Regions from separate parts of the Providencia zhijiangensis genome, predicted to be linked through region 1. Evidence: predicted binding sites of a transcription regulator. Region 1 holds the regulator's gene; each other region holds the start of a gene.
The links. Region 1 encodes PurR, which represses purine synthesis genes. Its sites were predicted from a motif close to CANGCAAACGTTTGCNTG; they were not measured.
Positions count from the first base shown of each region.

Region 2: the regulator PurR is predicted to act here: its motif matches at 4,764-4,781, upstream of purE (5-(carboxyamino)imidazole ribonucleotide mutase).
Region 3: the regulator PurR is predicted to act here: its motif matches at 5,242-5,259, upstream of gltS (sodium/glutamate symporter).
Region 4: the regulator PurR is predicted to act here: its motif matches at 1,020-1,037, upstream of QS795_RS01000 (NCS2 family permease).

Region 1 covers NZ_CP135990.1:1,566,790-1,574,609, reverse strand. The annotation lists gene anmK (anhydro-N-acetylmuramic acid kinase) at 1-83, opposite strand, end outside; gene QS795_RS07160 (outer membrane lipoprotein) at 609-1,076, shown strand; gene slyA (transcriptional regulator SlyA) at 1,544-1,978, opposite strand; gene QS795_RS07150 (DUF1289 domain-containing protein) at 2,486-2,725, opposite strand; gene gloA (lactoylglutathione lyase) at 2,910-3,317, shown strand; gene rnt (ribonuclease T) at 3,446-4,090, shown strand; gene QS795_RS07135 (Grx4 family monothiol glutaredoxin) at 4,181-4,528, opposite strand; gene sodB (superoxide dismutase [Fe]) at 5,128-5,706, shown strand; gene cydH (cytochrome bd-I oxidase subunit CydH) at 5,795-5,878, opposite strand; gene purR (HTH-type transcriptional repressor PurR) at 6,146-7,171, shown strand; gene punR (DNA-binding transcriptional activator PunR) at 7,187-7,820, opposite strand, start outside.
Region 2 covers NZ_CP135990.1:2,798,754-2,806,573, forward strand. The annotation lists gene ybcJ (ribosome-associated protein YbcJ) at 1-199, shown strand, start outside; gene QS795_RS12850 (protein-tyrosine phosphatase family protein) at 263-1,348, opposite strand; gene cysS (cysteine--tRNA ligase) at 1,758-3,146, opposite strand; gene ppiB (peptidylprolyl isomerase B) at 3,447-3,941, shown strand; gene lpxH (UDP-2,3-diacylglucosamine diphosphatase) at 3,953-4,675, shown strand; gene purE (5-(carboxyamino)imidazole ribonucleotide mutase) at 4,862-5,377, shown strand; gene purK (5-(carboxyamino)imidazole ribonucleotide synthase) at 5,377-6,462, shown strand; gene QS795_RS12880 (MFS transporter) at 6,583-7,820, shown strand, end outside.
Region 3 covers NZ_CP135990.1:246,200-254,019, forward strand. The annotation lists gene yihX (glucose-1-phosphatase) at 1-346, shown strand, start outside; gene dtd (D-aminoacyl-tRNA deacylase) at 402-839, shown strand; gene fabY (fatty acid biosynthesis protein FabY) at 866-1,789, shown strand; gene QS795_RS01140 (AsmA family protein) at 1,886-3,679, opposite strand; gene QS795_RS01145 (uracil-xanthine permease family protein) at 3,805-5,193, opposite strand; gene gltS (sodium/glutamate symporter) at 5,429-6,643, shown strand; gene recG (ATP-dependent DNA helicase RecG) at 6,761-7,820, opposite strand, start outside.
Region 4 covers NZ_CP135990.1:217,534-225,353, forward strand. The annotation lists gene QS795_RS00990 (amino acid ABC transporter permease) at 1-158, shown strand, start outside; gene QS795_RS00995 (amino acid ABC transporter permease) at 160-912, shown strand; gene QS795_RS01000 (NCS2 family permease) at 1,140-2,474, shown strand; gene yihI (Der GTPase-activating protein YihI) at 2,863-3,381, shown strand; gene hemN (oxygen-independent coproporphyrinogen III oxidase) at 3,597-4,970, shown strand; gene ampC (class C beta-lactamase) at 5,183-6,325, opposite strand; gene QS795_RS01020 (LysR substrate-binding domain-containing protein) at 6,480-7,370, shown strand; gene QS795_RS01025 (helix-turn-helix domain-containing protein) at 7,440-7,718, opposite strand; gene QS795_RS01030 (helix-turn-helix domain-containing protein) at 7,796-7,820, opposite strand, start outside.

The DNA of each region.
Region 1 (7,820 bases):
TTAATTGCAGCTAATACGACATCAACACCATCTAGGCTGGTTCCTGACATAACACCAATATAGCGACCCGATTTAATCATCATTATTCCCTTTAACGTGTCTATTCACTCAATGAGATAAACTAGGAAAGATTGTGCTTTTAGAGAAAAATTTGTCAACTGATCGATTCAATTTCTCGTAGCGCTTCGCAGGAATAATAAATAATTGATAGAAGAGATGAAAATAGTGAGCAAAATAGCAGCAATAAATCGTTTTTTTATCTCTTGATTATTTTATTTGATTTATAATGGTTTATTCTGTAATTATCTGCTACACCTTAAGGTGAGTAGTTCTTATTACAGGTAAAAATCCCCTATTTAGCCTTTGCTATAAATTGATGTTCTAAAATAGTCAAAAAATAGATAATTCTTTAGCAAAGGGTGCTTTGAATTGGGATTTTGGGTGGAATTTGAGATATTTTACCTAGTGTTGATGCATTATTTAATTCAAAATTAGTAGTCTAGGCTCTGTTATCTAAAAATAAATTTTTGATGTTGTTGTGCTTATGGTAAGAACAAATCTTCGATGCTACGTTACTGCCACGAACAGCAAGTCTCATAGGAGTTATTATGCTTAAGAAAGTTTTTGTAGGTGTTGCTGCTGTTGTTGCGTTATCTGGCTGTGTCAATACAAGTACGCTTTCTGGTGATACTATTTCAGCTCAAGATGCTAAACAAGTCCAAACTGTGACTTATGGTACGGTACTCAACGCACGCCCAGTGACCATTCAAGCGGGTGAAGATGGTAACGTGATTGGTGCAATTGGCGGTGCAGTTATCGGTGGCCTGTTAGGTAATACCGTCGGTGGTGGTACTGGTAAAACGCTAGCAACAGCGGCTGGGGCAATCGCAGGTGGTTTAGCTGGTCAACAAGCACAAGGGGCTCTAAACAAAAGCCAAGGTGTGCAGCTTGAAATCCGTTTAGACAGTGGTAAAAACATTGTTGTTGTTCAGAAACAAGATCCTGCCGCTTTCCGTGTAGGTCAGCGTGTTATGATCGCAAACAGCGGAAATACAGTTACTGTATCACCTCGCTAATTTGACATAAATTCAAAATAAAATGCGTTCACCGACTAATTAATCGATGAACGCATTTTTTATTTAAATCATGATTAGTGTTTTATTTTTTTAGCTTATTAGTAATAATATTTTTATCGCCCTGAGCACTTCGCTATCTTTTCGTTTATGGGTTCCATAGCAGAACTTTATTGAATAATTGTGATTGATATCTATTCAAGTAAAATGTAATTTACACCGTATGTATTCTCTATTTTTCTTGACCCAAATTTTTTATTCATATTTTCACTCTCTAATCCTTCTTAATACCGTATGTTTTTAATAATTAATCCATAGTGATAGAACACAAAGCCGCCTCACGTAAAAAATCATGCATCTATATAGAAATACATATTACGTGCATGGTGGCTATAGTTATTAGTTTAATATATATTTAGGTTAATTATATTCATAGTAATAAAATTAAATGAGAAAAAATAATTAGTAGTCTATGAATCGTTCTGTAAACGTAGAATGTTTTTCTCCAGTTTTAATAGCAATAAAGATAACTGGCTTAGCTCGTCATGACTAATATTACTTAAAATCTCTGTCCGAGTATTATTAATCACTTGATCAACCGTTTTGATAAAAGGCTCTGACTCCTCTGTGAGTTTGATTCTCTTAGCGCGTCGGTCATTTGCACATGTATGACGTGAAATGAGTCTTTTTTCTTCTAATTGATCTAATGTTCTGACCAGAGAAGGTTGTTCAATGCCGATTGCTTTTGCCAATTGAATCTGTGATTGCTCGGGCGGTAACTGGCTAATATTATGCAGTGTTACCCAGTGTGTTTGTGTGAGTTTAAGTGGCTTGAGGCGATAGTCAATCAATGCTCGCCACATACGGACTACACGAGATAATTCAGTTCCAATTTGAGATTCCAATTTACCCTCCTTTATATAATTATAATGTCTAAAAAATATACCGAATACATATTATTTTTTAAATTATATATTAATTCCCTTTTATCTTTACAACCTTTTATTGAGCCAACACCTAATAAATACCTATATATAGTGAGCATCAATAAATTATTGAGTGATATATATCTTGTTTTCCTCCATGCTTTTTCATATAAAAATAATATAATCACTTAATAAGACAACCTATCAATTATCTTATTAATAAGAATAGCCTTACTCTTCTTTCGAATCTATCTATTTTAACCCTTATAGTAATTACAACTAACAATAAAAAATGCAACAGCAAATAAACTCTTTAAAAACAAAGCAATATAGTTATTCTTAAAATTATGTTATTTACAGTTGATTTATATGAATTTCATCATCATTTTGAATAAATAAAATTTTATTGAAATGTAACCATTGAAATTAATTAAAGTGAATTGATTTGTTATTGAATCATTTTGCATGGAATTGTTTTATTATCAATCAAAACAGAGACTGTTGAGGGTCATTCATGTCTTCTTGAACCACTTTCTTATTATTTGCTCTTAAAAATCGCTGGCGACATAAACGGATGACATGACGTTTTTCAGAGTTAGTTAACTGTAACCAACCAAAACGTTCATCACGGGTTCGATAGCAACCTCGGCAATATCCCTGCTCGTTGGTTTGACATATTCCACGGCAAGGGCTTGGTATGTCAAAAAACTCAAGTTGTTCTGCCATCGTTAACCACCCGTAATATAAACATAAAATTATGATATACTCCCTCAAATTGAGTATAACCATGATATGACTAAAAAATAAACCTCAATCGCTGTATTTAGTCATATTGCCACGTTATATTGATAGATAAATCGATTCGACTTTAAGCATTATTGCCTGAAGAATTTATAGGGAAACTACTATTATGCGCTTACTACATACCATGCTCCGTGTTACTGACATGCAACGCTCCATTGATTTTTATACCAAAGTATTAGGTATGCGCTTACTGCGCACGAGCGAAAATACAGAATACAAATATTCTTTAGCGTTCGTCGGTTACAGTGATGAAAGTGAAGGTGCTGTTATCGAGTTAACTTATAACTGGGGCGTAACAGAATATGATTTAGGCAATGCTTATGGTCATATTGCATTAGGTGTTGATGATGTCGCTAAAACCTGTGAGGACATTCGTCAAGTAGGTGGAAATGTCACTCGTGAAGCAGGCCCAGTCAAAGGCGGCACAACCGTTATCGCATTTGTTGAAGATCCTGATGGCTATAAAATTGAGCTTATCGAAAACAAAAGTGCAAGCAAAGGATTAGGCAATTAATCCCTCGCATACATTTTATATTTTAGGTGATGATAACCATCACCTAAAATTTCTTCAGTATCTACCTGCAAAAATATATTCCCTTTGGCATAATGAAAGCCAACCAGAAACTGTAAATTGAAAGCCTAATGTCTGAAAAAAATAACCCTAACTCACTGGTTAACCGCTTCCGGGGTTACTACCCTGTCGTTATTGATGTCGAAACTGGTGGGTTCAACCCCAAAACTGATGGTCTATTAGAGATAGCTGCCATTACACTCAAAATGGACAAAGATGGCTGGCTGGCCATTGATGAAACGTTACATTTTCATGTAGAACCTTTTGAGGGAGCGAATTTGGAGCCCTCCGCACTGGAATTCACAGGTATTGACCCCACTAACCCTCTACGTGGTGCAGTGAGCGAATATGAAGCACTTCATGCCATTTTTAAAACAATTCGAAAAGGCATGAAAAATACCGATTGCAATCGCGCGATCATGGTAGCTCATAACGCAAATTTTGATCACAGCTTTGTTATGAATGCGGCAGAGCGTTCAGGGTTAAAACGCAACCCTTTCCATCCATTCGCAACCTTTGATACTGCAGCACTGAGCGGATTAGTCTTTGGACAAACCATTCTTGCGAAAGCGTGTGTCACCGCAGGTATTCCATTTGATGGCAAGCAAGCCCACGGTGCCCTATACGATACTAACCGTACCGCACTATTATTTTGCGAATTAGTCAATAAATGGAAAAAATTAGGCGGATGGCCACTGCCTAGCGAGCCTCAATAATCTCGCCCCCTAAATACAAAAAAACCGTATTAGTTTTACGCTAATACGGTTTTCATCAATATAAGCAGGAAAGCTTATTCAACCATTTGATTACTCAGTGATGGTTTCATCTGCTGGACGGTATTTGTCCGCAGTTTCTTTGATCAGAGCTTGTAATTCGCCGCGTTGGAACATCTCAACGATAATGTCACAACCGCCGACTAACTCGCCATCAACCCATAACTGTGGGAAGGTTGGCCAATTAGCATATTTTGGCAGCTCTGCACGAATGTCTGGGTTTTGTAAAATATCAACGTAAGCAAAACGCTCACCGCAAGAAGACAGAGCTTGAACAGCTTGAGCAGAAAAACCGCAGCTAGGCAGTTTTGGAGAGCCTTTCATGTATAATAAAATTGGATTTTCTTTAACTTGGCGCTCAATTTTTTCGATAGTTGTCATTTTATATCCTAAAACGTGGGTGCTGATTTTGCAGTCACTGAGCCACTTTGAATCATTTGCAAGGCAACTCATTAGACAGAACACATTGACCGGTGTAATCGCCGGCATAGTCAAAACATCGCAAATTGTTCCGTGATTGTTTCATACAATATGCCAGTTTTATAAGGTGAATACTATAGCACTCCTATTTGCTGTACTCAAAAGGTGAAAAGCAAATAGCAACGTTTTCTTTTTACTATAAAAAATTCACGATGGGCGTTTTTGCCGTGTAATCATGGGAGTTATTTGTTAATATATTAGCAAATTAATAACACTTGATGTATTTCCCTGCTCTTCAATGAAAATAATGACATGCAGTGGAATAATAATTATGCAACTTACTAACAATTAAGGCATAAATAGCATCATGGAACAGGTTTTTTCTTACTGTAACCTGTATTCTGTTATGATAAATACATAACTTACGATGCTCGCAATAGCTAACTACAGCTCGACGTCACTATACTAGAAGTAGATTAATTAATAGCAGTACATTTAATTTCGCTCATTTTACGAGCAAACACCCTAAACACTGAATAAAAGCAATCAAGGAGTACGCAATGTCTTTTGAATTACCAGCTCTACCTTATGCTAAAGATGCTTTAGAACCTCATATCTCTGCTGAAACCCTAGAATACCACTACGGTAAGCACCACAACACCTATGTTGTTAACCTGAACAACCTGATCAAAGGCACCAAATTTGAAGGTCTGTCTTTAGAAGAAATCATCAAAACTTCTGAAGCTGGCGTATTCAATAACGCGGCTCAAGTTTGGAACCACACTTTCTACTGGCACTGCTTGGCTCCAAACGCAGGCGGTGAACCAACAGGTAAAGTTGCAGAAGCTATCAACAAAGCATTCGGTTCATTTGCTCAGTTTAAAGAGCAATTCACTGATGCCGCAGTTAAAAACTTCGGTGCAGGTTGGACTTGGTTAGTGAAGAAAGCAGATGGCAGCCTGGCTATCGTTAACACGTCTAACGCGGCAACACCAATTTCTGGTGACGACAAGCCAGTTTTGACTGTTGATATCTGGGAACACGCTTACTACATCGACTACCGTAACGCACGTCCAAAATACTTAGAAAACTTCTGGGCGCTGGTTAACTGGAAATTTGTTGAAGAAAATCTGGCTTAATTTTAGTTCAGATCTAAAATGACTAAGGGCGAGTATAATACTCGCCCTTAATTATTTCTCATCCTTATTAGATAGGATGGAAATGAAATCAGAAAATGTGCACAGCAAACAAAATAATTACAGCTAAAGAGCCAAGCGCAGCTAGCAATCCATATTTAAAATCTGTATCCATGAGACCCTCTCATATAAAGAAATTGAATTATCAAATAACCATAAAATAAAAAGGTTATTTCAGTATACATGCACAAAAACGTAAAACCAGTGTCTATATCACATGTTATAACATCAATTATTTCTTTCGTTTTTGCGCTAGATCAGACAAAATCGACAACAAATCGCTAAATTATTGCCAGCAAAGGTACTATGCATCAATATGCAGGTAATTATTTAACTAGAATTATTTTAGAGACCAAGTTTTGGTTAGGAGTTTTTTCTTCTCATGGCAACAATTAAAGATGTGGCGAAACGTGCGGGCGTCTCTACCACAACCGTCTCCCATGTTATCAACAAGACGCGTTTTGTCGCTGATGATACAAAAACAGCCGTTTGGGCCGCCATCAAAGAGCTCAATTATTCTCCGAGTGCGGTTGCACGTAGTTTAAAAGTCAACCACACCAAATCAATTGGCCTGTTGGCAACATCAAGTGAAGCCCCCTATTTCGCAGAAGTGATCGAGTCTGTCGAGAATAGTTGCTATGAGAAAGGCTATACTCTAATTTTATGTAACTCTCACAATAACTTAGGTAAGCAAAAAGCGTACTTGCAAATGTTGGCACAAAAACGTGTCGATGGGCTACTTGTGATGTGTTCAGAATACCCTGACACCTTGATTGGTATGTTGGAAGATTACCGAAATATTCCAATGGTCGTCATGGACTGGGGTACCTCTCGCGGAGATTTCACTGACAGTATTATTGATAACTCTTTCCACGGTGGTTATTTAGCAGGTCGTTATCTTATTGACCGTGGTCATCGTGAAATTGGTGTGATCCCTGGCTCCCTTGAAAGAAATACAGGCATTGGGCGTTTAACCGGCTTCCAAAAAGCCATGGAAGAAGCCAAAGTCACGTTGAAAGATGAATGGATTGTTCAAGGGGATTTCGAGCCAGAATCAGGCTATAAAGCGATGATGCAGATCCTCAGTAACAAACACCGCCCAACGGCTGTCTTCTGTGGTGGAGATATCATGGCGATGGGAGCAATCTGTGCAGCTGACGAGATGGGATTACGCGTCCCTCAAGACATTTCCATCATTGGTTATGATAACGTGCGTAATGCGCGCTATTTCACGCCTGCATTAACCACAATCCACCAACCAAAAGAGCGTTTAGGACAAATGGCGTTTGCGATGTTGCTCGATCGTATTGTGAATAAACGCGAAGATGCACAAACGATTGAAGTTCACCCGCGTTTAGTTGAGCGCCGTTCCGTGGCTGATGGTCCATTTATTGATTATCGCCGCTAAGTCTATCTCAGCACATTAGCTCGCAAACCACTCCGCGTTGAGAGTTTCGCTATCACCAAGATAGTCAAGAAGCCATCTCAGCGCTGGAGATGTATCATTCTCAACCCATGTTAAGCAGCAAGGGCTTTCAGGAAACGGCTGCGCTAATTCCAGCTCAACTAACTTACCTTCTGCACACAAAGGTGCTGCACGGTGCTCTGGAACCATCCCCACACACAGACCATTTGCCAAACACGCTAAACCACTTTCCCAGTAAGGCACAACTAAGCGTCGTTGGTTGTCCAGCGCCCAAGTATCTCTTTTCGGTAAGCTTCTTGAGGTATCTTCTAAGCACAAACTTGGATATTCACGCATTTGGTCATCCGTCAGTTTGCCCTGAATTTTCGCTAATGGGTGAGTGGGGCTCGCAACACAACGCCATGACATAAAGCCCATGTCGCGGAAACTATAGCGCTCTCCAATGGGTGAAGCACGGGTCGCTCCAATCGCCACATCCACACGCCCATCCGCTAATGCATCCCAAACCCCATTAAACACTTCAGGGTGGATATACAGTTCGATATCAGGAAAATGACGATAAAAATCCAAAATCAGCTGTTCCGTACGCTGCGGTTTTACGATGCAATCAACGGCAATACTGAACTGCCCA
Region 2 (7,820 bases), 1.2 Mb from region 1:
TCTTGATGGTCATCCCCATATCGAGCTATGCGACCTGCTAAAAATTGAAGGTTGGGCAGAAAGTGGTGCGATGGCAAAATCAATGATTGCTGATGGCTTAGTGCAAGTTGATGGCGTTGTTGAAACACGTAAACGCTGCAAAATTGTCGCAGGCAAAGTCGTTTCTATGGGAAGCGAGCAAATCAAGGTACAAGAGTAGTTCTAACCACATCCTTGATGGAGGTAAGCTGAGACCCAATTCAGCTTACCTTTTGTTACCCAATCAAAAAGCCCACTTACTGCTTGTTTTTGTTGGGGATAATGGTGCATTTGTGAATTCTTGTAATTGCCGATATTGCGCTTCATTTTGAACCATATTCGGGCTTCCTGTCTCCCGCAACGCTAATACGATATTTTCCATCGATAATTTATTTCCTGCCTTCCTCCACTGCATGCATGCTGCTAATACCCCTGTTCGGCCAATGCCAGCTTTGCAATGAATAACGGGAAGTGGTTTATTTTTTCCTTCTATTTCTACTCCTTGATTTTTATAGAGTTCAAATAAGCTGCCTTCATTAATTGTTCCAATAATCCGGTTTAATTTAATTAATTCCTCGGTTGACACCGTTCCACCATCATCCCAATTAGTCACGTGGATCACAGGGATTGAATGCTTTTTATAGCCATTAAAAATATCCATTTTATATTGGCTAAACTCTAATGATTTTTCTCCTACATTGATTTGTTTAGGTTCTACTTTATAGTCTTTTTTTTCTCGCTTAGTGGTAACTTCAATGGCGCCATATTTTTGATTACTCATAAAGTAAGGTGGCAGCTTATCTTTTTGAAAAACAGAACCGTGGATCTCTTGCTTTGATGCTAAGACAACTAATATCGGAGTCTTATTTGCCATGAGCATAGATAGATGATTTTCAATGGCTTGAGCATTATCTTTGGGGTATTGGCAGCGAATAGCTAAATTTTCCCCATTAATTTGTAGTCGATTAGCTGCGAGAGGCACAATGGATTTATCGACACTCCGTATTGATATTTGCGTGTGTTTCGCACTACCAATATTGGGATATCGCTGCCCTCTATTCTCCGTATCGTATTCAATGTTTTTTTCATTCAGCAATAACTGCGTTTTTTCAGTCAATTTATCGAATACCGAAACTTGGGTAGCGGCTTCTATATTTAATTTCAACTTTAGCCTATTTTTTTTGACGGATTTTGCTTCAGACAAGTGAGGGCTAAGTTCGGAGATATTTTGGATAGAATGAATACGCTTAGGGAAATGGCTTGCAGTTGATGATGCAGGAAATTCTGTCGATTGAGATACGGTTAGTCGATTAGCGTTTATTGGAAACATATTTATCCTTATCTATGTTTTCATTGTGAGTGAATTCACCATTTCGGTGACCCAATGTTAAATTCCACTGTTAATATTTCACTCAACAGTATCGCCAATAACCCTCATCCTCTCTTGCAAATTTAGCCGCAATACCCATAAAAAAAGCCACCAAAAATAGATCATTTTTAGTGGGCCTTATTCTTATTTGTTAACCTGATTAACCTGACTAACTTGGTCAACCTAAATTCTCTAAATTACTCGAATTGTAGCAAACAGGTATTACGCAAAGTTCGAGAAAGAGTAATATTCTAAATAGTTCGTGTTGTGGCTAGGCGGCTAGCAAGGATATCTCGGGGAGCATACATAAGTATGTGACCCGAGTAGCCGAGTGACGCCAACAACGCCACAGCGCGAAATATGACGAATATTATTTGCGACGCCACGTCGTGCCAGCAGACGAATCCTCCAACACAATTCCCATCGCTGTTAAAGCATCGCGTGCCTGATCCGCCAGCGCCCAATCCTTACTTTGACGCGCATCGTTACGCTGTTTAATCAGTGCTTCGATTTTTGCGACTTCCGCGTCATCTTCGCCTTGTGCGCCACCTTGCAGGAAGGTTTCAGGATCTTGCTCTAACAGACCCAGCACTTTTGCCAGCTCACGTAATTGAGCCGCCATACCGTTTGCTGCATCCATGTTTTCAGTTTTCAAGCGGTTTAATTCACGCGCCATATCAAACAATGCCGAATAAGCTTCTGGTGTATTGAAGTCGTCATTCATCGCTTCACAGAAACGGCTCTTATACACTTCACCGCCTGCTGGTGCAGCCGATTTATCCGTACCACGCAGCGCGGTATACAGACGCTCTAACGCGGTGCGGGCTTGCTTTAAGTTCTCTTCGGTATAGTTCAATTGGCTACGATAGTGACCCGAAAGCAGGAAATAACGTACGGTTTCTGCATCGTAGTACTCTAATACATCACGGATGGTAAAGAAGTTGTTGAGAGATTTAGACATTTTCTCTCTATCAACCATCACCATACCGGAGTGCATCCAGTAATTAACGTACGGGCCATCATGGGCACAAGTAGATTGTGCAATTTCATTTTCATGGTGCGGGAACATTAAATCTGAACCGCCGCCATGAATATCAAAATGGTTGCCTAATGTTTTGCTGTTCATTGCCGAACATTCAATATGCCAACCTGGACGACCTAATCCCCACGGTGATTCCCAGCTTGGTTCACCCTCTTTGGACATTTTCCATAACACGAAGTCCATTGGATTACGTTTTACATCAGCCACTTCAACACGGGCACCCGCTTGAAGCTGGTCTAAATCTTGGCGAGATAATAAGCCGTAATTTGGATCAGTTTTGACTTCAAACATCACATCGCCATTATCTGCAACATAAGCATGACCGCGCTCAATCAAGCTTTCGGTTAGCTCAATGATTTCATGAATATGGCGAGTAGCACGCGGTTCGCTGTCTGGACGTAGGATATTTAATGCATCAAAATCTTTGTGCATTTCCGCTAACATGCGCGTGGTTAACTCTTCCACGCTTTCATTATTTTCAGCGGCACGTTTAATGATTTTGTCATCAATATCCGTCACGTTACGCACATAATTCAGGTCATAACCTAAATAGCGTAAATAGCGGCTAATTGCATCGAAAGCCACAAAGGTACGACCGTGACCAATATGACACAAATCGTAAATGGTGATGCCACACACGTACATCCCAATCTTTCCAGCATGGATGGGTTTAAATTCTTCTTTTTGACGACTCAGTGTATTGAAAATCTGCAGCATCTTTTTATTTCCATTTTATTAGTACGTGTATATCTATCATACATCAGATTATCGCGATGTTGAGGATAAAATATCCAGATTCAACCTTACGAAAATAGCACGGTATTGAATCGCGATCACCCGAAGAAAGCAAGGTTAGCACCTGACTTTATCGCCTGATTTATTAGGTCACTGTTATGGGATAACCTATTTTGCAAACACACTGTCGCTTCAAGTCAGGTTTTATCTGTGATATAAACTTGCTGATCTCAACGCTTTCGCAAGTTAGCGCATAAAAAACAATTATTCAGGATAGCTATTATGGTTACATTTCATACCAATCACGGTGACATCGTTATCAAAACTTTCGCAGACAAAGCACCCGTTACTGTCGAAAACTTTTTAACCTACTGCCGTGAAGGTTTCTACAATAATACCATTTTCCACCGTGTTATTAACGGCTTCATGATCCAAGGCGGTGGTTTTGAGCCGGGCATGAACCAAAAAGACACTAAAGCGCCTATCAAGAACGAAGCTAATAACGGACTGAAAAACAGCCGCGGTACATTAGCAATGGCTCGTACTAACGATCCACACTCAGCAACAGCACAATTCTTCATCAACGTCGCTGACAATGACTTCTTAAACTTCCGTTCAGAGCGCCCAGATGGTTGGGGTTACTGTGTATTTGCTGAAGTGGTTGAAGGCATGGACGTTGTTGACAAAATCAAAGGCGTTTCCACAGGTCGCAGTGGTTTCCACCAAGACGTACCTCGCGAAGACGTAGTGATTGAAAAAGTGACTGTCAGTGAGTAATCCCTGAATTTATGTCCACTTATATCATTGCAGACTTGCATTTAAGTGAAGATGAACCGGCGATCACCGCCGGTTTTCTTGCATTTATTGAACAGCAAGCCATCCACGCCGACAGCCTGTATATCCTCGGTGATTTTTTCAATTATTGGATTGGCGACGATGATAATACCCCCTTGCATCATCAAATCGCTCAAGCCTTAAAACAGCTGAGTGAACGTGGAATTCCTTGTTATTTCATTCATGGCAATCGCGATTTTTTATTGGGTCAACGTTATGCAAAGCAGTGTGGCATGACCATTTTGCCCCAAGAAACTTTACTTGAACTTTATGATAAGCGTATTTTAATTATGCACGGCGATACGTTATGCACCGACGATGCCGCTTATCAAAACTACCGTAAAAAAGTCCATACTCCTTGGATCCAACGGGTATTTTTACTTCTACCGCTCTTTATTCGCCGCCGTATTGCGCAAAAAATGCGTCGCAATAGCCAATATGCCAGCAGTATGAAATCCGAAGCCATTATGGACGTCAATTCTGACGCGGTGATTGATGCCTTAAATCGCCACCAAGCACAATGGATGATCCACGGACATACGCATCGCCCTGCTATCCACGAAATTAATATCGGTGGTCAACTTCATTTTCGTGGAGTTTTAGGCGCATGGCACAGCGAAGGTTCCGCCTTTGTGATCAACGAAAACGGCATTGAGCTTATTTTCTTTCCTTTTTAACATAGTTTCCTTTTTAGCATTCCTATCTTGATAAAGACACCTAGGTAAATTGTTGGTCGTCAGTACGACCGTTTGCTTACTTTATAATCACGCAAACGTTTTCCTTGTCCAATTACCGTGATATGATCGGGGCAATTCACATTCCCACCCTCAGGGTGATATTTTTCAATACAGGGATCACACCAAATGACTGCCCAAGTTCCTGCTCAATCTGCGGCAAAAATCGCCATTGTTATGGGTTCTAAAAGTGATTGGACAACCATGCAGCATGCTGCTGACGTGCTGACCGAACTGCAACTGCCTTTCCATGTTGAGATTGTTTCTGCACACCGCACGCCAGACAAACTGTTTTCTTTTGCTGAAAATGCCAAACAGAACGGTTTTGATGTGATCATCGCAGGTGCCGGTGGTGCAGCCCATTTACCAGGAATGTTAGCCGCCAAAACGCTGGTTCCCGTCCTTGGTGTCCCTGTACAGAGCGCGGCATTAAGTGGTGTCGATAGCCTGTATTCTATCGTTCAAATGCCAAAAGGCATTCCCGTTGGCACACTTGCTATTGGGAAAGCAGGCTCAGCTAACGCCGCTCTGCTAGCCGCACAAATTTTAGCCACTCATGACAGCGAACTATTCAATCGCTTATCCGCATGGCGTGAAGCACAAACTAACGACGTATTAAATAACCCAGATCCGAGGGAAGCGTAATGAAACCGGTTTGTGTCCTTGGTAACGGTCAATTAGGTCGCATGTTGCGCCAAGCAGGCGAACCGCTGGGTATTTCTGTCTTTCCGGTTGGGTTAGATGCCGAGCCTGAAGCCGTTCCTTATCAGCAAAGTGTGATCACTGCTGAAATTGAGCGCTGGCCTGAAACCCCATTAACCAAAGAGTTAGCACGTCATAATGCATTTATTAACCGTGATATTTTTCCTCGGTTAGCTGACCGCTTCCCACAAAAAAGCCTGTTCGACTCGTTAAATTTATCGACAGCGCCTTGGGCACGATTAGAATCACCAGACCAATGGCCTGAATTATTTGCCACTCTGGGTGATTTTTTAATCGTCAAGCGCAGAACGGGTGGCTACGATGGCCGCGGCCAATGGCGTGTTCGCCCCGGTGACGAGCAAAACCTCCCAGCAGAAATTTACGGTGAATGTATCGTAGAGCAAGGGATCCCATTTGATGCTGAAGTCTCCGTGATTGGTGCTCGTAGTCAATCCGGCGAATCCGTATTCTACCCAATCACCCATAATCTTCACCAAGAAGGAATTTTACGCACCAGCGTCGCTTTCCCTGATGCAAACCCTGCCCAGCAACAACAAGCACAGGCGATGCTCAGTGCCGTGATGGATGAGTTAGGGTATGTCGGTGTGATGGCAATGGAATGTTTTGTGGTTAGCGATAAACTGCTGATCAACGAAATCGCCCCTCGCGTTCATAATAGTGGACATTGGACACAAAACGGCGCTTCCATTAGCCAATTTGAGCTTCACTTACGCGCGATTTTAAATTTACCGATGCCAACGCCTGAAGTTTTCAGCCCTGCAGTAATGGTCAATTTAATTGGCACTGATGTTAACCAAGAATGGTTAAATCTACCTTTAGTCCATTTACATTGGTATGAGAAAGAAGTGCGCCCAGTGCGTAAAGTGGGTCACTTAAATCTGACTCATAGTGATGTTCATCAACTCGAAAATACCCTCGATAGTTTGATCCCAATGCTGCCAAATGAGTATAAAAGTGGCATTGAGTGGGCAAAAACAAAATTAGGCTGGTACTCTCGCCAAAAATAGGGAAAATAGCGCTATTCGTGCCCGAGAGTAATATTTCGGGCATTGTGCTATTTTTGCCCTACTTTTATAGTGATTACTTGTGAGTGATGACTAACTCACTAGGGCACCACTGGAGTACATATGCCAGAAACACAAGCCTCACCATTTAGTCCGTTATACCAATGGTCAATTCTTATTCTCCTCGGGCTGGTTTACTTCCTTGCTACCGCCACCACCTTCACCTCATTAGGCGTAGTATTACCGAGCATGATCGGCGAATTAAAATGGAGTTGGACTGAGGCAGGCTTTGGTTTTACTTTACTCGGGTTAACCTGCGGTTTAGCGAGCTTTCTACCCTCATTGCTAATACGTAAAGTCGGTGTTCGTCTCACGCTGCTTTTAGGGATGCTGGTGTTCTGCTCTGGCTTCTATAGCCTCTATTCCACCGAAGCTATCAGCACCTATTTCTTAGGCACTGCCTTGATTGGCATCGGGTTTACACTATTAGCGACCGTTCCGGGCACCTATGTACTTTCTCGCCTATTTGAAAAACAATCTCTGGCATTTGGATTGTATTTCACAATTGGCGGATTAGGCGGCGTTGCCGGTCCTTGGATTTACTTCTACGCATCGAATCAATTAGGCTCTTGGCGGATGCACTGGGTATTGTGTGCAGTTTATCTTAGCATCGTCACCATCATCACTATCTTGGCATTACGTGAAGGAAAAAAAGAACAAGACCACGCCAAGAAAGTAATGCAAAAACAAGTCAGTCACGCGAATAAGCCTATTTATCGTACCGCTGAAGTTTGGACCGTTCGCCGCGCATTACGCACTTGGCAATTCTATTTAATTGCTGCGACGTATACCTCTTTCCTATGGTGCGGGATCACTGTGAACAGTTTTGCCGTAGCACACATTGAAGAGCGTGGATTTGGCATGACTATCGCGGTTTCTTTGCTGAGTACCATGGCGTTTGTGAATGCATTTTCGCGCTTCTTAGGCGGCGCAGCGGGTGAATGGCTGGAGCCGAAACGTTTATTGATCGGTAGCCTAATTATCATGGTGCTTGGCGTCGTGGCACTAAGTATCTCCACATCATGGTTCTGGCTGATTTTGTTCGTGATTTGTGTGGGTGTCGGCTACGGCATGACCTTCTTAGCGTCCAGTGTTTTACTGTCCAATTATTTTGGGCGCGGACCTTATTTAGAGTTGTTCTCCGTCGTCAATTTAATCTCAACAATTGCCTGTTTAGCGCCATTTATCGCAGGGGCAATTAAAGATATTACGGGTAGTTTTACCCCTGCATTTTTAACCATCGCCGCCCCTGTCATTGTCATTCTCTTTTTTACGTTGATGATGAAGCCCCCTGCTTTAGA
Region 3 (7,820 bases), 1.3 Mb from region 1:
TGATATTATGGAACGTCTGCGTGAGCAAGGTCATCGCGTTGTCGTGTTATCTAACACTAACCGCTTGCATCTTGATTATTGGCCAGAACACTACCCTGAAATTGCAGCGTCCTCTGACTTCCTGTATCTATCCCAAGATTTAGGAATGCGTAAGCCAGACCCAGAAATTTTCAAGTATGTTCTGGAATCTGAAGAATTTGAAGCAGCTGATGCGGTGTTCTTTGATGATGTAGAAGAAAACGTAAAAGCAGCTGAAGCACTTGGTATCAAAGGTGTTCATGTCTTGAATAAAGACACCGTTCCTGAATATTTTCGCACTTACGACTTTAGTGCCGAAGTCGAATAATCCAGTTCTTAATAAGGAGTAACGGCGACGTTACTCCTTTTTTTATCGAGTACCCATGATTGCATTAATCCAAAGAGTCACTCACGCGAGTGTGGTTGTTGATGAAAAAACAGTAGGGCAAATTGGCCCTGGCCTTTTAGTTCTGCTCGGTGTTGAAAAAGACGATGATGAGCAGAAAGCAAAACGCCTTTGTGAGAAAGTCCTTGGCTATCGTATTTTTAGCGACGAACAAGGCAAAATGAACCTTAACGTACAACAAGCTGGCGGAAGCTTGTTAGTGGTTTCGCAGTTTACGTTAGCCGCAGATACCAAGAAAGGGATGCGCCCAAGTTTCTCCGGTGGCGCGGAACCGACGAAAGCGGATCAGCTGTATCAATATTTTGTTGAGCAAAGCCGTGCACAAGGCATTGTGACAGAAACGGGTGAATTTGCGGCAGACATGCAAGTTAGCCTGACCAATGATGGACCCGTCACTTTTTGGCTGCAAGTGTAGAAAATCGTTTAAAGGAGGGGGGAGAGATGTACCATCTACGGACACCAAAAGATGAACTTGAATTCGCTGCATACTACCAATTTCGCTGGTCAATGCTGCGAGAACCGTTCAAACAACCCCTTGGCTCTGAAAAAGACGGTTATGATTTAACTGCTCACCACCAAATGGTGGTTGATGAAAAAAATCGTATTTTGGCCATTGGGCGCCTATATATTAATGCCGATAACGAAGGCGCTATTCGCTTTCTCGCCGTTAACCCTGTTATGCAAGGCAAGGGCTTAGGCAAACTGATTATTATGGCGCTTGAAACCATTGCAAGGCGTGAAGGCGTTAAACGCATCGTTTCCAGTGTGCGGGAAGAGGCAGTACCTTTCTTTGCCAAAATGGGCTTTGAACGTCGTGGTGAAGTCACTGGGGAGCTGAAAACCCCTGTTCGGCACTATTTGATGATCAAACCGATTGAAACCCTTGACCAAATTCTTCATCGCCCCGATTGGTGCGGTGAGCTTCAGCAAGCTTGGCACAAGCATATTCCATTGAGCGAAAAGATGGGTGTACGTATCGAACAGTACACTGGAAAGCGCTTTGTGACGACAATGCCAGAAGCTGGCAACCAAAATCCTCATAATACGATTTTCGCTGGAAGCCAGTTTTCTCTCGCCACGTTAACGGGTTGGGGAATGATTTGGTTGCTGCTGCAAGAGCATCAATTAGGCGGAGAAATTGTTCTGGTAGATGCCAATATTCGCTATGCAAAACCCGTTAGTGGACGTCCAACCGCAGTGGCCGATCTCTCACATCTTAGTGGGGATTTAGACCGTCTCGCCCGAGGAAGTAAAGCGCGGGTAAAATTGGAAGTGCATGTGAGCAATGCAGAAAACCAAGTGGGTGCGGTATTTAGCGGTGTATATATGGTGCTGCCAGAAACGAAGAAAGTGAAAAGCGAATAATGTCTTTAGGTGACTGACTATTTTTAGGTTATTCACTGAAAAAGCAGGCAATCCGAAGGGATGAGCCTGCTTTTTATTGCTTATTGATTCACTGCTTTATTGAGTAACCATATCAGGAACATGCCTATCAACAGGGTAGGTATTTTCTGCTGGTACAGTTTGTGATTCTGGCTCGGTTTGAGGTTTTGCTGATGGCTCTACGGTAGCAATGCCAGACGTCACATGACCATCAACTACAGTACGCAGTTGATCGCTTCCTTGAAGTGGCTTAGCGGTTAATTTTCCATTAAGGCTAGATGCCGGAGGCGATGCCAGTAAATTCCCTTGTAATGACGCCTCAAAATCCCCCCACATCTGCGGTGAAAAGCCTGACCAGCCCCACTGGTTTAAATTACCTAAATCAATGTTGGTGCCTGATGCGCGTAATTCAAAAGGTACTTTATTTGGCTCTTGCTGTGCCAGTAAACCGATTTTTGCGATACCACGGTCAACGCTGCCGCTGAGGCTGGCTGCGGTACGCCCATTATTTCCTGCTATTTCTAAAAGAGGACGGCGGATCATCACTTGATTGATGGTACCTGCATCAGCATTGAAGGTAGCTTGTCCCTTCCAAATTCCCCATTGTTTTTGCTTGATGAGGTCAACATAGTGAATGTTGCCGCTTAACGCGGTAAATTCGAAGGGAAACTCAGGTTGAATATTCATCAGCAAAGATTGCGTGACGGTGAAATTATCAATGGCAAATGTGGATAACCACGCAGGTGCGGGTTGAGCAAAGAACGACAGCCAATTATCTGGCAAGGTATACAGAACCCCAGCGAGCGTCCCTTCAGTGATAGTCAGTGATTTATCATTACGTTGCCAAATCGCACTCAGGTTAAAAATCCCTTTATTGTAGTAGCCGGAGAGCTTATCAATATTGAGGTTATCACCGTCAATGTTCAGCTCGCCGATGAGCGTATCAATTTGTTGGTCTTGGATAACCAATTGATCGACATTGAAATTAATATGGCTTTTCGGGCTGCTCCAACTCCCTCTCACCAAGGCAATTTGATCGACTTCGCTACTCAGACCTGACAACGCCCAATCACGTCCTTGAATATCTATATTGGTCAGCTGTAATTGGTTGATTTGCAAAGTTCGGTCACTATTTATCGCATCAAACAGCCCATCAAAGGTTAAGTCATTCTGCCAGCCCACTTTATTCATCGACAGGTTATCAATGGTGATAGAGCCGTCAGCAAACCACTTTCCTTTACCCGTGATCGCACCATTATTCAGGTAGCCGCTGATTTGGCTAAAGTCCGTCACTTTTTCTTGTAATTTTCCCGTGATCGCAACATTTCTAAAAGGGAGGGAATTCAAGATTAACTGGCTGGTGGTAAAGCGAAAATCACCGTAACCAAATGGATTTTCAGTTGTCGGTTTCCATGGGGTTATACCTCCAGTAAACCCTGCAACTTGAACGGTATTCTTGCCTTGAGTTAATTGAATCTGGCTATTTTCAAATTGCAGGACTTTCGCAGAAAGTGGTAGCGGCGATGTGTTATCGGTAAAGTTTGCCGATAAGTCACCTTGAGTGATGGTTAAACGTTGAATGGTTTCGCCGCTGAAAATATGCCGCCAATTAACATCAACCACAATTTGCCGAGCGTCTAATTCTAGCTGCTTGTTGCTTGATTCAATCTTAATGTCTTGGAAAATAAATTTACCCGGCTCTGAGAACTGATGTCCCATAATGCCGACGTTAATATCGTAAGGCGTAAATTTACTCAGAAGTTGGCTGGCGTAACCTGCTCCCCATCGGGTTTGTAAGGCAATATAACAAGCAAGAAATACAATCAAAAGAAGCAGAAAAATATAGCCGAAAAACCTCAGTAACCCTTTCACGTTTGTCTGCTCCCTTATTAATCAGATAAAAATATAAATTGCCGATATGTTTAATATATCGGCAACTCAAGGATAGCATACAGAAGAACCGCCGGCGTGTTCAACTCTTGCGGCGGTGAAGGGAACTATTTTTCGTGAGGGAAAATCAAGTTCAGCACAATCGCTGTTAAACCACCTGCCGCAATACCGGATGAAAACAGTGTTTTCAGCCAGTCAGGCGCAAATTGCAGGATCAGTGGTTGTTGAGAAACCCCCATTCCTACAGCTAGAGACAATGCAATGATCATAATTGCACGGCGGTTGAGTGGCTCACGAGAAACGATACGCACACCAGATGCCGCAATTGTGCCGAACATCACAATGGTTGCACCACCCAGAACAGGTTCAGGAATTTGTTGCACAAAACCCGCCACCGCAGGGAACAGACCCAGTAGCACTAACATCAACGCCACTAAGTAACCCACGTAGCGGCTAGCAACACCCGTTAATTGAATGACGCCATTGTTCTGACCAAAACAGGAGTTAGGAAAAGTATTAAATACCGCGGAAACCATAGAGTTTAAGCCATTTGCTAATACGCCACCTTTGATGCGTTTCATATACAGAGGGCCACGCACTGGCTGCTCAGAGACATCCGACGTTGCAGTGATGTCACCAATAGTCTCTAGCGAGGTCACCATAAAAATCAGGATCAGTGGAATGAGTAAATTCCAATCAAAAGAGAGACCATAATAAAAAGGTTCAGGAACTGTAATCAGAGATTGATTGGCATCACTGGCTTGCGCAGTTGGCAGCATATTCATCCACCAAGCAGCAAGGTAGCCTACCGCCATTGCAATCACTAATGATGCGACGCGCAAATACGGATTTTTCTGGCGCGTTAACAGGATAATGACGGCTAACACAATGCCGGCAAGAATGAGGTTATCAGGGGAACCAAATGTGTTATCGGCAAGCGCACTGTAACCCCCACCGATTGAGGTTAAACCGACTTGAATCAGTGATAAACCAATGATCATGACCACTACACCAGAAACCAGCGGAGTGATAACTCGACGAGCTAAATGCAAGAAGCGAGACAGGATAACTTCGGTCAGCGCAGCGACCATTAATGTGCCGAATAGCGCCGCCATCATGGATGGAATATCGGCTCCACCTTGTTTAAGTGCAACGCCCCCCATAATCAGCGGTGCAACAAAGTTGAAACTGGTGCCTTGAATGGAAAGTAATCCGGAACCAACAGGCCCCCATGCACGGATCTGAATTAAGGAAGCAATTCCCGAAGCAAACAATGACATGCTGATAATGCGCTGGGTATCGTGAGCCGGTAGCCCAAGTGCTTGGCAAATAAGCATTGCGGGTGTAATAACCGCGACAAACATTGCCAATAGATGCTGTCCAGCAGCAAACAACGCCTGAGGTAAAGGCGGTCTATCTTCAAGGCGATATATCAGTTCGCTTTGATTTTGTACTGTTTTTTCAACATTTTGTTCTTCAGATGCCGTTGCGTTCATTATTCCTGTTCCACTAGCAAAAAGCGCATTTTAAAGAGAATTATACAAAAAGCAATCGTTTGCGCAAAATAAAAGAAAGTATCAATTAAAATTATGAGTGTCACATTTTTATATGTTTTAACTTGTATTTATCGCGATTTTTTTTTCTAATCCCTGCACCTGCTTTTGGCGTTTTAAGGAAAAAAATAACGTCTAATTAGTTTTAAATAATATTAACAACAGACGAGGTACGTAAATGTATCATCTCGATGTCTACGGCACTCTGGTGGCAGCCACGCTCGTGCTATTACTCGGACGTAAACTGGTAAAGTCAGTTTCATTTCTTGAAAAATACACTATCCCCGAACCCGTTGCGGGGGGATTATTAGTTGCTTTTACCCTGTTAGTGGTTAAGCAAGTATTTGATTGGAGCCTCTCCTTCGACTTATCACTGCAAGAACCGATGATGCTCGCATTCTTTGCGACCATTGGTTTGAATGCTAACTTAGCGAGCTTAAAAGCTGGCGGTAAAGCATTGTTAATCTTCATTTTTGTCGTTGTCGGTTTATTGCTGGTTCAAAATACAGTCGGTATCGCACTTGCGAAATTATTAGGTTTAGACCCTCTGATGGGGCTATTGGCCGGTTCAATCACTTTATCTGGTGGACATGGTACAGGTGCCGCTTGGGGTAAAATCTTTACTGAAGACTATGGCTTCAAGAGTGCAACTGAAGTTGCAATGGCTTGTGCAACCTTTGGTTTAGTACTTGGGGGACTGATTGGTGGCCCTGTTGCACGTTTCTTAATTCGCAATATCCCAACACCTGGCACCGCGGATGAGGACAAAGATGTTCCAACCGCATTTGAGAAGCCACAATCCAACCGCATGATCAACTCGATGGTGTTGATTGAAACTATTGCGTTGATTGCTATCTGTTTGCTAGCAGGAAGCTGGATTGCTGGGCTACTATCAGGCACCGCATTTGCATTGCCTAAGTTTGTTTGCGTATTGTTCGTCGGTGTTATCTTGAGTAACAGCCTATCTTTACTTGGTTTTTACCGAGTATTCGACCGCGCGGTTTCTGTCATGGGTAACGTCAGCCTATCCTTATTCTTAGCCATGGCATTAATGAGCTTAAAACTGTGGGAATTGGCGTCTTTGGCAATCCCAATGTTAGTGATTCTCGGCGTTCAAGCTTGCGTTATGGCGGGGTATGCGATTTTTGTTACCTTCCGTGTGATGGGCAAAAACTATGATGCTGCCATTTTAGCGGCGGGTCACTGTGGTTTCGGTTTAGGGGCAACACCAACCGCTATCGCTAACATGCAAGCGGTAACTGATAAATTTGGTCCATCCCACCTCGCATTCTTAGTCGTGCCAATGGTAGGGGCATTCTTTATCGATATTGTGAATGCGTTAGTGATTAAGTTCTACTTATGGTTGCCGGTTTTCCCAACGATTGGCGGCTAGTGCAGAACAAGTATTGAAGTAAATACAAACATATATAACTAAATGTATAAATAAAGCAGGTATTGCCGTGGACATGGATGTGTTCACGGCAATTTTCATTTTAAGGTAGGAAAAAATTTAAGCGTGGCTATATTGTTCGCGCTCTGGGAGCCAGCGTTCAATAATCTTCTGGGCGTGTTCAGGGTAGTTTTGCTGGATATGGCGTGCTAACCGTTGCACTTCTGGCAACATATATTGATCTCGTAGCAAATCCGCCACTTTAAAATCCGCATTTCCTGTCTGCCTTGTACCTAGCAGCTCTCCGGGGCCTCGAATTTCTAAATCTTTTTGAGCAATGACAAAGCCATCGTTGCTATCTCGTAAAACTTGTAAGCGCTGTTTAGCGGTGTGAGTGAGCGGCGTTTTATAAAGTAGCACACAGTGAGACGCGACAGAGCCACGACCAACTCGCCCTCGTAGTTGGTGTAATTGTGCTAGTCCAAGCCGCTCGGGGTTATCAATTATCATCAGACTTGCGTTCGGAACATCCACCCCCACTTCGATAACGGTGGTAGCAACAAGTAACTGGATCTCGTTATTCTTAAATGCTGCCATGATGCTCTGTTTTTCGGCGGGTTTCATGCGACCGTGTATCAACCCCACTTTGAGTTCAGGTAGTGCCAGCGCCAGCTCTTCGCTGGTAACTTGGGCTGCTTGAGCTTCGAGCACCTCTGAGTCATCAATCAATGTACACACCCAATAAGCTTGTCGTCCTTCCTCTAAACAGGCTTGTCGAACGCGCTCGACAATATCACTACGTCGGGTATCTGGAATCGCTACTGTAGTGACTGGGGTTCTTCCTGGTGGAAGCTCATCAATCACGGAAGTATCGAGATCGGCATAGGCAGTCATCGCCAGCGTGCGTGGGATTGGCGTGGCGGTCATGATTAATTGATGTGGATGAAATCCTTGTTGTTCACCTTTCTCACGCAGAGCGAGCCGCTGGTGAACACCAAAGCGGTGTTGTTCATCAATGATGACTAACCCTAAAGAGTGAAAGCTCACTTGCTCTTGGAAGATTGCATGGGTACCGACGACCATCGAGACTTCACCACTCGCGATGGCATCTTGTTGTTGCTGGCGCGCTTTACCTTTTTGCTTACCCGCTAACCAGCCTACTTTGATACCTAGAGGTTCA
Region 4 (7,820 bases), 1.3 Mb from region 1:
TAGCGGAGCTCTCTTATGTATCACGCCAAGTGGATAGTCAATCATTACAAACATTTGCTGCATTTGGTTTGGCGACAGTACTGTACATCGCAATCATCGCCGTAATGGAAGGCTGGGGTCAGTGGCGACAACAGCGTCAGTTGGCTCAGGGGGTATAAGATGGATTTTTCAGTCATTACGGATAACTGGCAATATTTGCTATTTGGGGCTTACCCTGATGGACCATTGGAAGGAGCCGCTTTAACACTAATTATGAGCATATTGGCTGGCGCCACATCTATTGTCCTCGGCACATTGGGCGGTATTGCGCTGGCGATGCTACGTGGTTTCTGGATGAACCTTTTTGCCGCTGTTTTAGGGTTTTTCCGTGCCATTCCCGTCATTATGTTGATTTTTTGGACTTACTTTTTATTGCCGATTGTCTTCGGAACCGAAATTCCAGGCGTTGCGGCGGTAGTATGTGCACTGGCGTTGATCACTTCAGCCTATTTAGCACATGGCGTGAAAGCGGGAATTTTAGCTATCGGTCAAGGGCAATGGAATGCGGGATTATCTTTAGGGTTTAACCGCTGGCAAGTGTTATGGAATGTGGTGTTACCTCAAGCCTTACGCATGATGGTGCCTTCCTTTATTAACCAATGGGTTGCGTTAATTAAAGATACCTCTCTGGCGTATATTGTAGGAGTGGCGGAGCTGTCATTCTTAGCCACACAGGTGAATAACCGTGAAATGATTTATCCGCTGGAAGTGTTCCTGTTTGTGGCATTTATCTACTTTGTGATGTGCCTGTCAGTAGAAATTATTGCCAATCAAGTGGCGAAAAGACTCAGTGATAAAAGTGCAGTGCGCAGCCGTTCAGCAAAACGTGGTTGGCTGTTTTGGCGCCGTCAAAAGCTGATTGCGCTTTCTTAATTGCATAAAGGCGGCGAAATTCCGCAATGGCGGTATGACAACCGCCATGTCTCTCTCGATATTCATTTACAGTATCAGTCAGTTAGAATATGTGACTTATTTAAAATGACGCAATCGTTTTCTTTTGGATCGTTTAGTTGTACCATGAGCCGAAAAAAACTTTTTTTCGTGCCCACCACGCATCTATTGGCAATCTAGGGCATGACATTTCGACAAGGCGCATTTTAATGACTAATCAATCATCTGGCTCCTCGCAATCGCAGGGTCTGTTTCAGCGTGTGTTTAAATTACAAGAACACGGTACCACCGCAAGAACAGAGCTTGTTGCAGGGTTCACCACCTTCCTGACGATGGTATATATCGTTTTCGTTAACCCACAAATTTTGTCCGTCGCTGGCATGGATATCAAAGCGGTATTCGTAACTACCTGTTTAATCGCAGCCATCGGCAGTATTTTAATGGGCTTACTGGCTAACTTACCTATCGCCGTTGCACCTGCGATGGGGCTAAACGCTTTCTTTGCCTTTGTGGTCGTTGGGGCGATGGGTTATTCATGGCAAGTCGCTATGGGTGCGGTATTCTGGGGCGCAGTGGGCTTATTTATTCTGACGTTATTCCGTATTCGTTACTGGATCATCGCCAATATTCCTCTGAGTTTACGTGTGGGGATCACCAGCGGTATCGGTCTGTTTATCGCCATGATGGGACTGAAAAACTCCGGTATTATCGTCGCAAATCCAGATACCTTAGTCTCGATTGGTAACTTAACTCACCATAATGTGTGGTTAGGGGCATTAGGCTTTTTCATTATTGCCATTTTAGCGGCGCGTAATATTCATGCGGCAGTATTGGTGTCTATCGTCGTGACGACGCTGATTGGCTTAGCGCTGGGTGATGTGAAATATACGGGCATTTTCTCAATGCCACCAAGCATTACCAGTGTTGTTGGCCAAGTGGATTTTGCAGGCTCGCTGGATCTGGCACTTTCTGGGGTTATCTTTGCCTTTATGTTGGTAAACTTGTTTGACTCCTCGGGCACCATGATTGGGGTAACCGACAAAGCCGGCATTACCAATGAGCGCGGGACTTTTCCTCGCATGAAACAAGCACTGTATGTGGATAGCTTAAGCTCGGTAGCCGGTTCCGCAATGGGGACTTCGTCCGTAACGGCGTATATCGAAAGTTCTTCAGGGGTATCGGTGGGCGGTCGTACAGGTTTAACCGCGATTGTCGTCGGTGTGTTATTCCTGTTGACGATGTTTATCTCTCCGCTGGCAGGCATGGTTCCTGCTTATGCAACCGCAGGCGCGCTGATTTATGTTGGCGTTCTGATGACTTCAAGCTTAACGCGCGTGAAATGGGATGACTTAACGGAATCCGTTCCCGCGTTTATTACTGCGGTCATGATGCCATTTAGCTTCTCGATTACAGAAGGTATTGCGCTAGGGTTTATTGCGTACTGTGCGATGAAGATTGGTACAGGGCGCTGGCGTGATCTGGGTCTGTGTGTGATCCTTGTCGCAGCGATGTTCTTGTTAAAGATGATCTGGATCGACGCCTAATATGCTCGAATGCTCGTCATATTTTGCACTGTAGCGGTGTTGGCTTCGGTTGCTAACCCTAGTCACATACTTATGTATGCTCCTAGGGATTAGCAACTCTTGCCGCCTTGCTACAGCACAAACTATTTAGAGCATTGGAAAATATAGCAACTTGAATTAGTTAGAATATTTCTCAAGGTGACTCTCTATTTTTAGTTCAAGACCCTTCAACCAGTTTCCCTTTTTGTTGCTTGCATGCAACTCAAATTATTTAAGGTATAATCATTAAAGTACTGTTGCGAATGCAAAGTGAGATAAAATTCACCTAAATTGCAAAGTAGTGCTTTCGCTGCTTAAGGGATCCTGCTAGATTCCGCCGCAGAAACTGATTTTATCAAGGTAGCAAACCATGAATTCACCGAAAAAACCGACCGCGAAACCGAAGAAAAAATACCGTAAGACAAAAGAAGAGCTCAACGCAGAAGGCCGTGAGCGTAAACGCGAGAAAAAACATCGCGGGCATAAGTCTGGTAGTCGTAACCAAGACGGCTCTTCGAATGGTCAAAAAAATGGACAGAATGTTCAGGCTGACCCACGCATTGGCAGTAAAAAACCAGTTGCGCTGATTGTCGAAGATAACAAACCGACTGCACGCCCTGTGGTCAAAGAGCAGCCTGTTGCTAAAGAAAAACTGACCCCAGAAAAAGAGCTGGAAATGTTGGAAAGCAACGATCGCTTAGATGCGATTCTGGCACGTCTGGAAGATGGCGAAACCATCACTGCGCAAGAGCAACAATATGTTGATACCTGCTTAGATCGCATCGATGAACTGATGAATCTCCTCGGTATCGAATATGCAGACGAAGACGGTGATGAAGAGGAAGAAGAGAAATTTGATGACATTATGCGCATCTTAAAAAGTAAATAATTTCCTCTCTATTCATTCCTCCCGTGCTAAGCGGGAGGAATTCTGCTTAATTTCTCGCCTATCTTCCTTTTCTTTGATGTTGCATCGGATCTGTATTTTCTAACATCGCTATAATCTTTGCGGTATAGACTCTTTACATAAATCGCTAAAAAATAATCTAAAGAGATATAATTAACAGTGATGCTTTCGAGCTTGTGGTCAATTAAGGAATATCAATGTCAGAGCAAAATATTGTTTGGGATCTCTCTCTCATCCAGAAATATAACTATTCAGGCCCGCGTTATACCTCTTATCCAACAGCCTTAGAGTTTAATCAAGACTACAACGAACAGGCTTTTATTGAGGCAACCCAGCGTTATCCTGACCGTCCTTTGTCTCTGTATGTGCATATCCCGTTTTGCCACAAACTGTGCTATTTCTGCGGCTGTAATAAACTTGTCACTCGCCAAAAGCATAAAGCGGATGAGTATCTACAAGTCATTGAAAAAGAAATTATCCAGCGTGCTGCATTACTCAAAAACCGCACTGTCACCCAAATGCATTGGGGCGGCGGTACACCAACGTATCTAGACAAGGCGCAAGTGAGTCATTTAGTTGGCTTGCTGAAAAAACATTTTCATTTTGCGCCGGATGCGGAGATGTCCATTGAAGTCGATCCCCGCGAAATCGAGCTCGACATGATTGACCATCTGCGCAGTGAAGGCTTTAATCGCCTAAGCATGGGCGTTCAAGACTTTAATAAAGAAGTGCAAGTTCTGGTCAACCGCGAGCAAGATGAAGAGTTTATTTTTGCGCTCATTAAACGCGCCAAAGAGACTGGCTTCACTTCAACCAGTATCGACCTGATTTACGGTTTACCAAAACAGACTCCTGAAAGCTTCGCGTTTACATTGAAAAAAGTGGCGGAGCTTGCGCCTGATCGTTTAAGTGTTTTCAACTATGCCCACTTACCGAATCTGTTTGCGGCGCAGCGTAAAATCAAAGATGAAGACCTGCCAACAGCAGAGCAAAAACTGGATATTTTGCAAGATACTATCGCAACGCTGACATACGGCGGTTATCAATTTATCGGGATGGATCACTTTGCTCGCCCGGAAGATGAACTGGCAGTGGCACAGCGAGAAGGGATTTTACATCGTAATTTCCAAGGTTATACCACCCAAGGGGATTGCGATTTATTAGGGTTAGGGGTATCGGCAATAAGTATGCTCGGCGATAACTACGCTCAAAATCAGAAAGATTTAAAAACTTACTACGCACAAGTGGAAGAAAAGGGGCATGCCCTATGGCGTGGCTTGGTGTTAACCGACGACGACTGCCTGCGCCGCGATGTGATCAAAACATTGATCTGCAACTTCCAATTGAACTTTGCGCAAATTGAAGCGCTCTACCCAATTGACTTCAAAACCTATTTCAAAGAAGACCTAGAACTGCTCAAACCAATGGCAGAAGATGGGCTGGTGGAAGTCAGTGAGAAAGGGATAAAAGTCACGCCACGCGGGCGTTTGTTGATTCGTAATGTGTGTATGTGTTTTGATGTGTACCTACGAAGTCAAATGAGATTACACCAATTTTCTCGCGTCATCTAAATGTTCGTCATACTTCACGCCGTGGCTTTGTTGTCTGCTCTCGGTCACTCGGGTCACATACTTTTGTATGCTCCCCGAGATAACCTCGTTTGACGCCTAGCCACAACTTGAATTATTTAGAACATTGGATGCTTGGCATATGACTATTTTGAGTATTAACTTTTCGCCATATAGTTATTTAGAACATTCCACATTCTGCATATTTCACTGGGTTAGTGTTTCACTTTTTCGATTAGCTGGTAGGCGGTGTTGATGCGCTCAGGGATTGGGTACCACTGGTTGGAGAGCAGCACCACGGCGATTTTTTCCTCGGGGATAAATACCGCGTAGGTGGCGAATCCGCCGGTGGAGCCAGTTTTGTTATACAGCGAGCGGGATTCTGGTGGCATTGGTGGCTGAATGGCGTCCACTTTTTGCGGTTTCAGTGCCATATCATCACGGTTACCCTGTTGTAACTGGGCGAGTGAAACTGGCCACGGGTAACTTTCCCACATCAAATCTTGCACAAACGAATCCGTCATATACACGCCAGCATGTGTATCTTCCACCGCTTCTTGCCACGGTTTCGCCACGTCGGCCACTTGCATATTAATATCTAAAAAGTGGATTAAATCCTTCGCATTAGACTTCAAACCATACGCTTCATTATCTAAAATTTGCGGCGTCACACGCACCGGTTGATGCTGCTTGTTATACCCTTGAGCATAATTTTTTTGCTGATTTTGCGGTACCTGTAAATAGGTATGCTTCATGCCCAAAGCCGGTAACATCATCTTTTCCATCGCATTTGGGAATGACTGGTTCAGCTGCTTAGCGGTAACCATGCCTAATAAACCCACACCAAGATTGGAGTAAGAACGGTACTCACCGATAGGTTTTACAGGGGACCACTGCTGATAATAATGGATTAGTTCTGCGCGGTTAGTTACTGCGTCTGGCACAAATAGCGATAAGCCAGAAGTATGAGTCGCCAGATTCATCACTGTCACTTTATCAAATGCGCTATTTTTTAATTCGGGTAAATAATGGCTGACAGTTTGTGCAAAATCTAACTTACCTTGCCCTTGAGCATAGGCGGCAAGCGTAGCAGTAAACGTCTTTGATAAAGAACCGATTTCGTACAACGTATTGTTGCTTACAGGCACCTTGGTTTGTTTAGACTGTACGCCATAGTGATAAATAAAATGTTCACCATCTACTGAAATGGCAACGGACATCCCCGGAATCTGCTGTTGTTTCATCAACGGTTTAATAATGCTGTCCACATCTGATTGCGTTAATGCCGCGCTAGATAGTGAGGTAAATGCCAAACTCAGGGCGACAAGCAGCCGTCCGCGACGAAAAAGATTTTTCATACAGATATCCATTTAAATAAAAGTTTTAGTTATGATGAGTGACAAGCAAAAAGTGGTCACATACCAAAGGAAGAGTGATTCTGGTGTCGGAGTATGCGGCTTTTTTTGCATGAGTTAAAACGATATAAAATTCGATGAGGTAAAAGAAAATCTTATGGCTGAAAATGCTCGCTACCGTTTACCCCTCAATGCACTCAGAGCCTTTGAGGCATCTGCGCGCCATCTAAGCTTTACGCGGGCGGGCATGGAATTGAATGTCACTCAGGCAGCGGTAAGCCAGCAAGTTCGTGCATTAGAAGAACAGTTGGGCTTGGAGCTATTTATTCGTTTGCCAAGAGGACTGGCACTGACCGATGAAGGGTTGGCATTATTGCCTGTGGTTAGCCGATCTTTCGACCAAATCGAATCATTATTGCAGCAATTCGAAGATGGTCATTATCATGAAGTCCTGAATGTTTCTGTGGTGGGTACCTTTGCGGCGGGCTGGCTATTACCGCGTTTATCGCATTTTTCCGATCTTTACCCTTATATTGATTTGCGCATTATGACCCATAATAACGTGGTGAATTTAGCTGGAGAAGGGGCTGATTTTGCGATCCGTTTTGGGGAAGGGCTTTGGCCGTTAGTGGAAAATACGTCGTTATTTTCTGCACCGCATACGGTGCTTTGTGCTGAAAAGGTCGCGCATAAACTTAAGCATCCTATTGATTTACAAGATTTTCCATTGATGCGCTCTTATCGTAAAGATGAATGGGAAAAATGGTTTTTAGCGGCGAATGTGGAACCGTGGCGCGTGAAAGGGCTTGTTTTTGATTCTTCCCGTTTAATGGTCGAAGCGGCTTTACTGATGGACGGTATTGCCATAGCCCCAGGTTGCATGTTTGAGCGGGAACTCAGGGCTGGGGATTTGGTGCAGCCATTTGATATTTCCGTGACCCTCGGGGGTTATTGGCTGAGTCGATTAAAATCCAAACCGATGACGCCAGCTATGACTATTTTCCAGCAATGGTTACTTGAGGAATCAAAAAATGGGAACACCTTATAGAGCGATAAATCGGTGCTTAAATTTTAAAGCACCGATTGTGAAGTTGGATAAAATGTGTGTAATCGGTAATTAGAAAACTACGGATTCGGCGGCATAGTAACGTTTCTTGCCGTCCTGTTTATCATTAGTCTTATTAAACTCAGTAAAAAAATAAATTGGGTCTACTGAGAAAACCAATGAAAATTGGTAAAGTGTATCTACATGTATATTGACTTCACCATTTTCATAGCGTGATAAGTGCTGCTGGCTGATTCCCATCAACTTACTGAGTTTTTTACCACTCATTCCATGAATATCTCTTAGTGCCCTTATTTTTAGACCGACAGATTTTGATATTATCTTCTCCATATCTTTAACTCCTAGATATAGTTATTATGAGAGTTACTTATAGGTTATATTTGGATATATAAAATATATCGAAAGAATTATTTATGATTGATGTCTAATAAG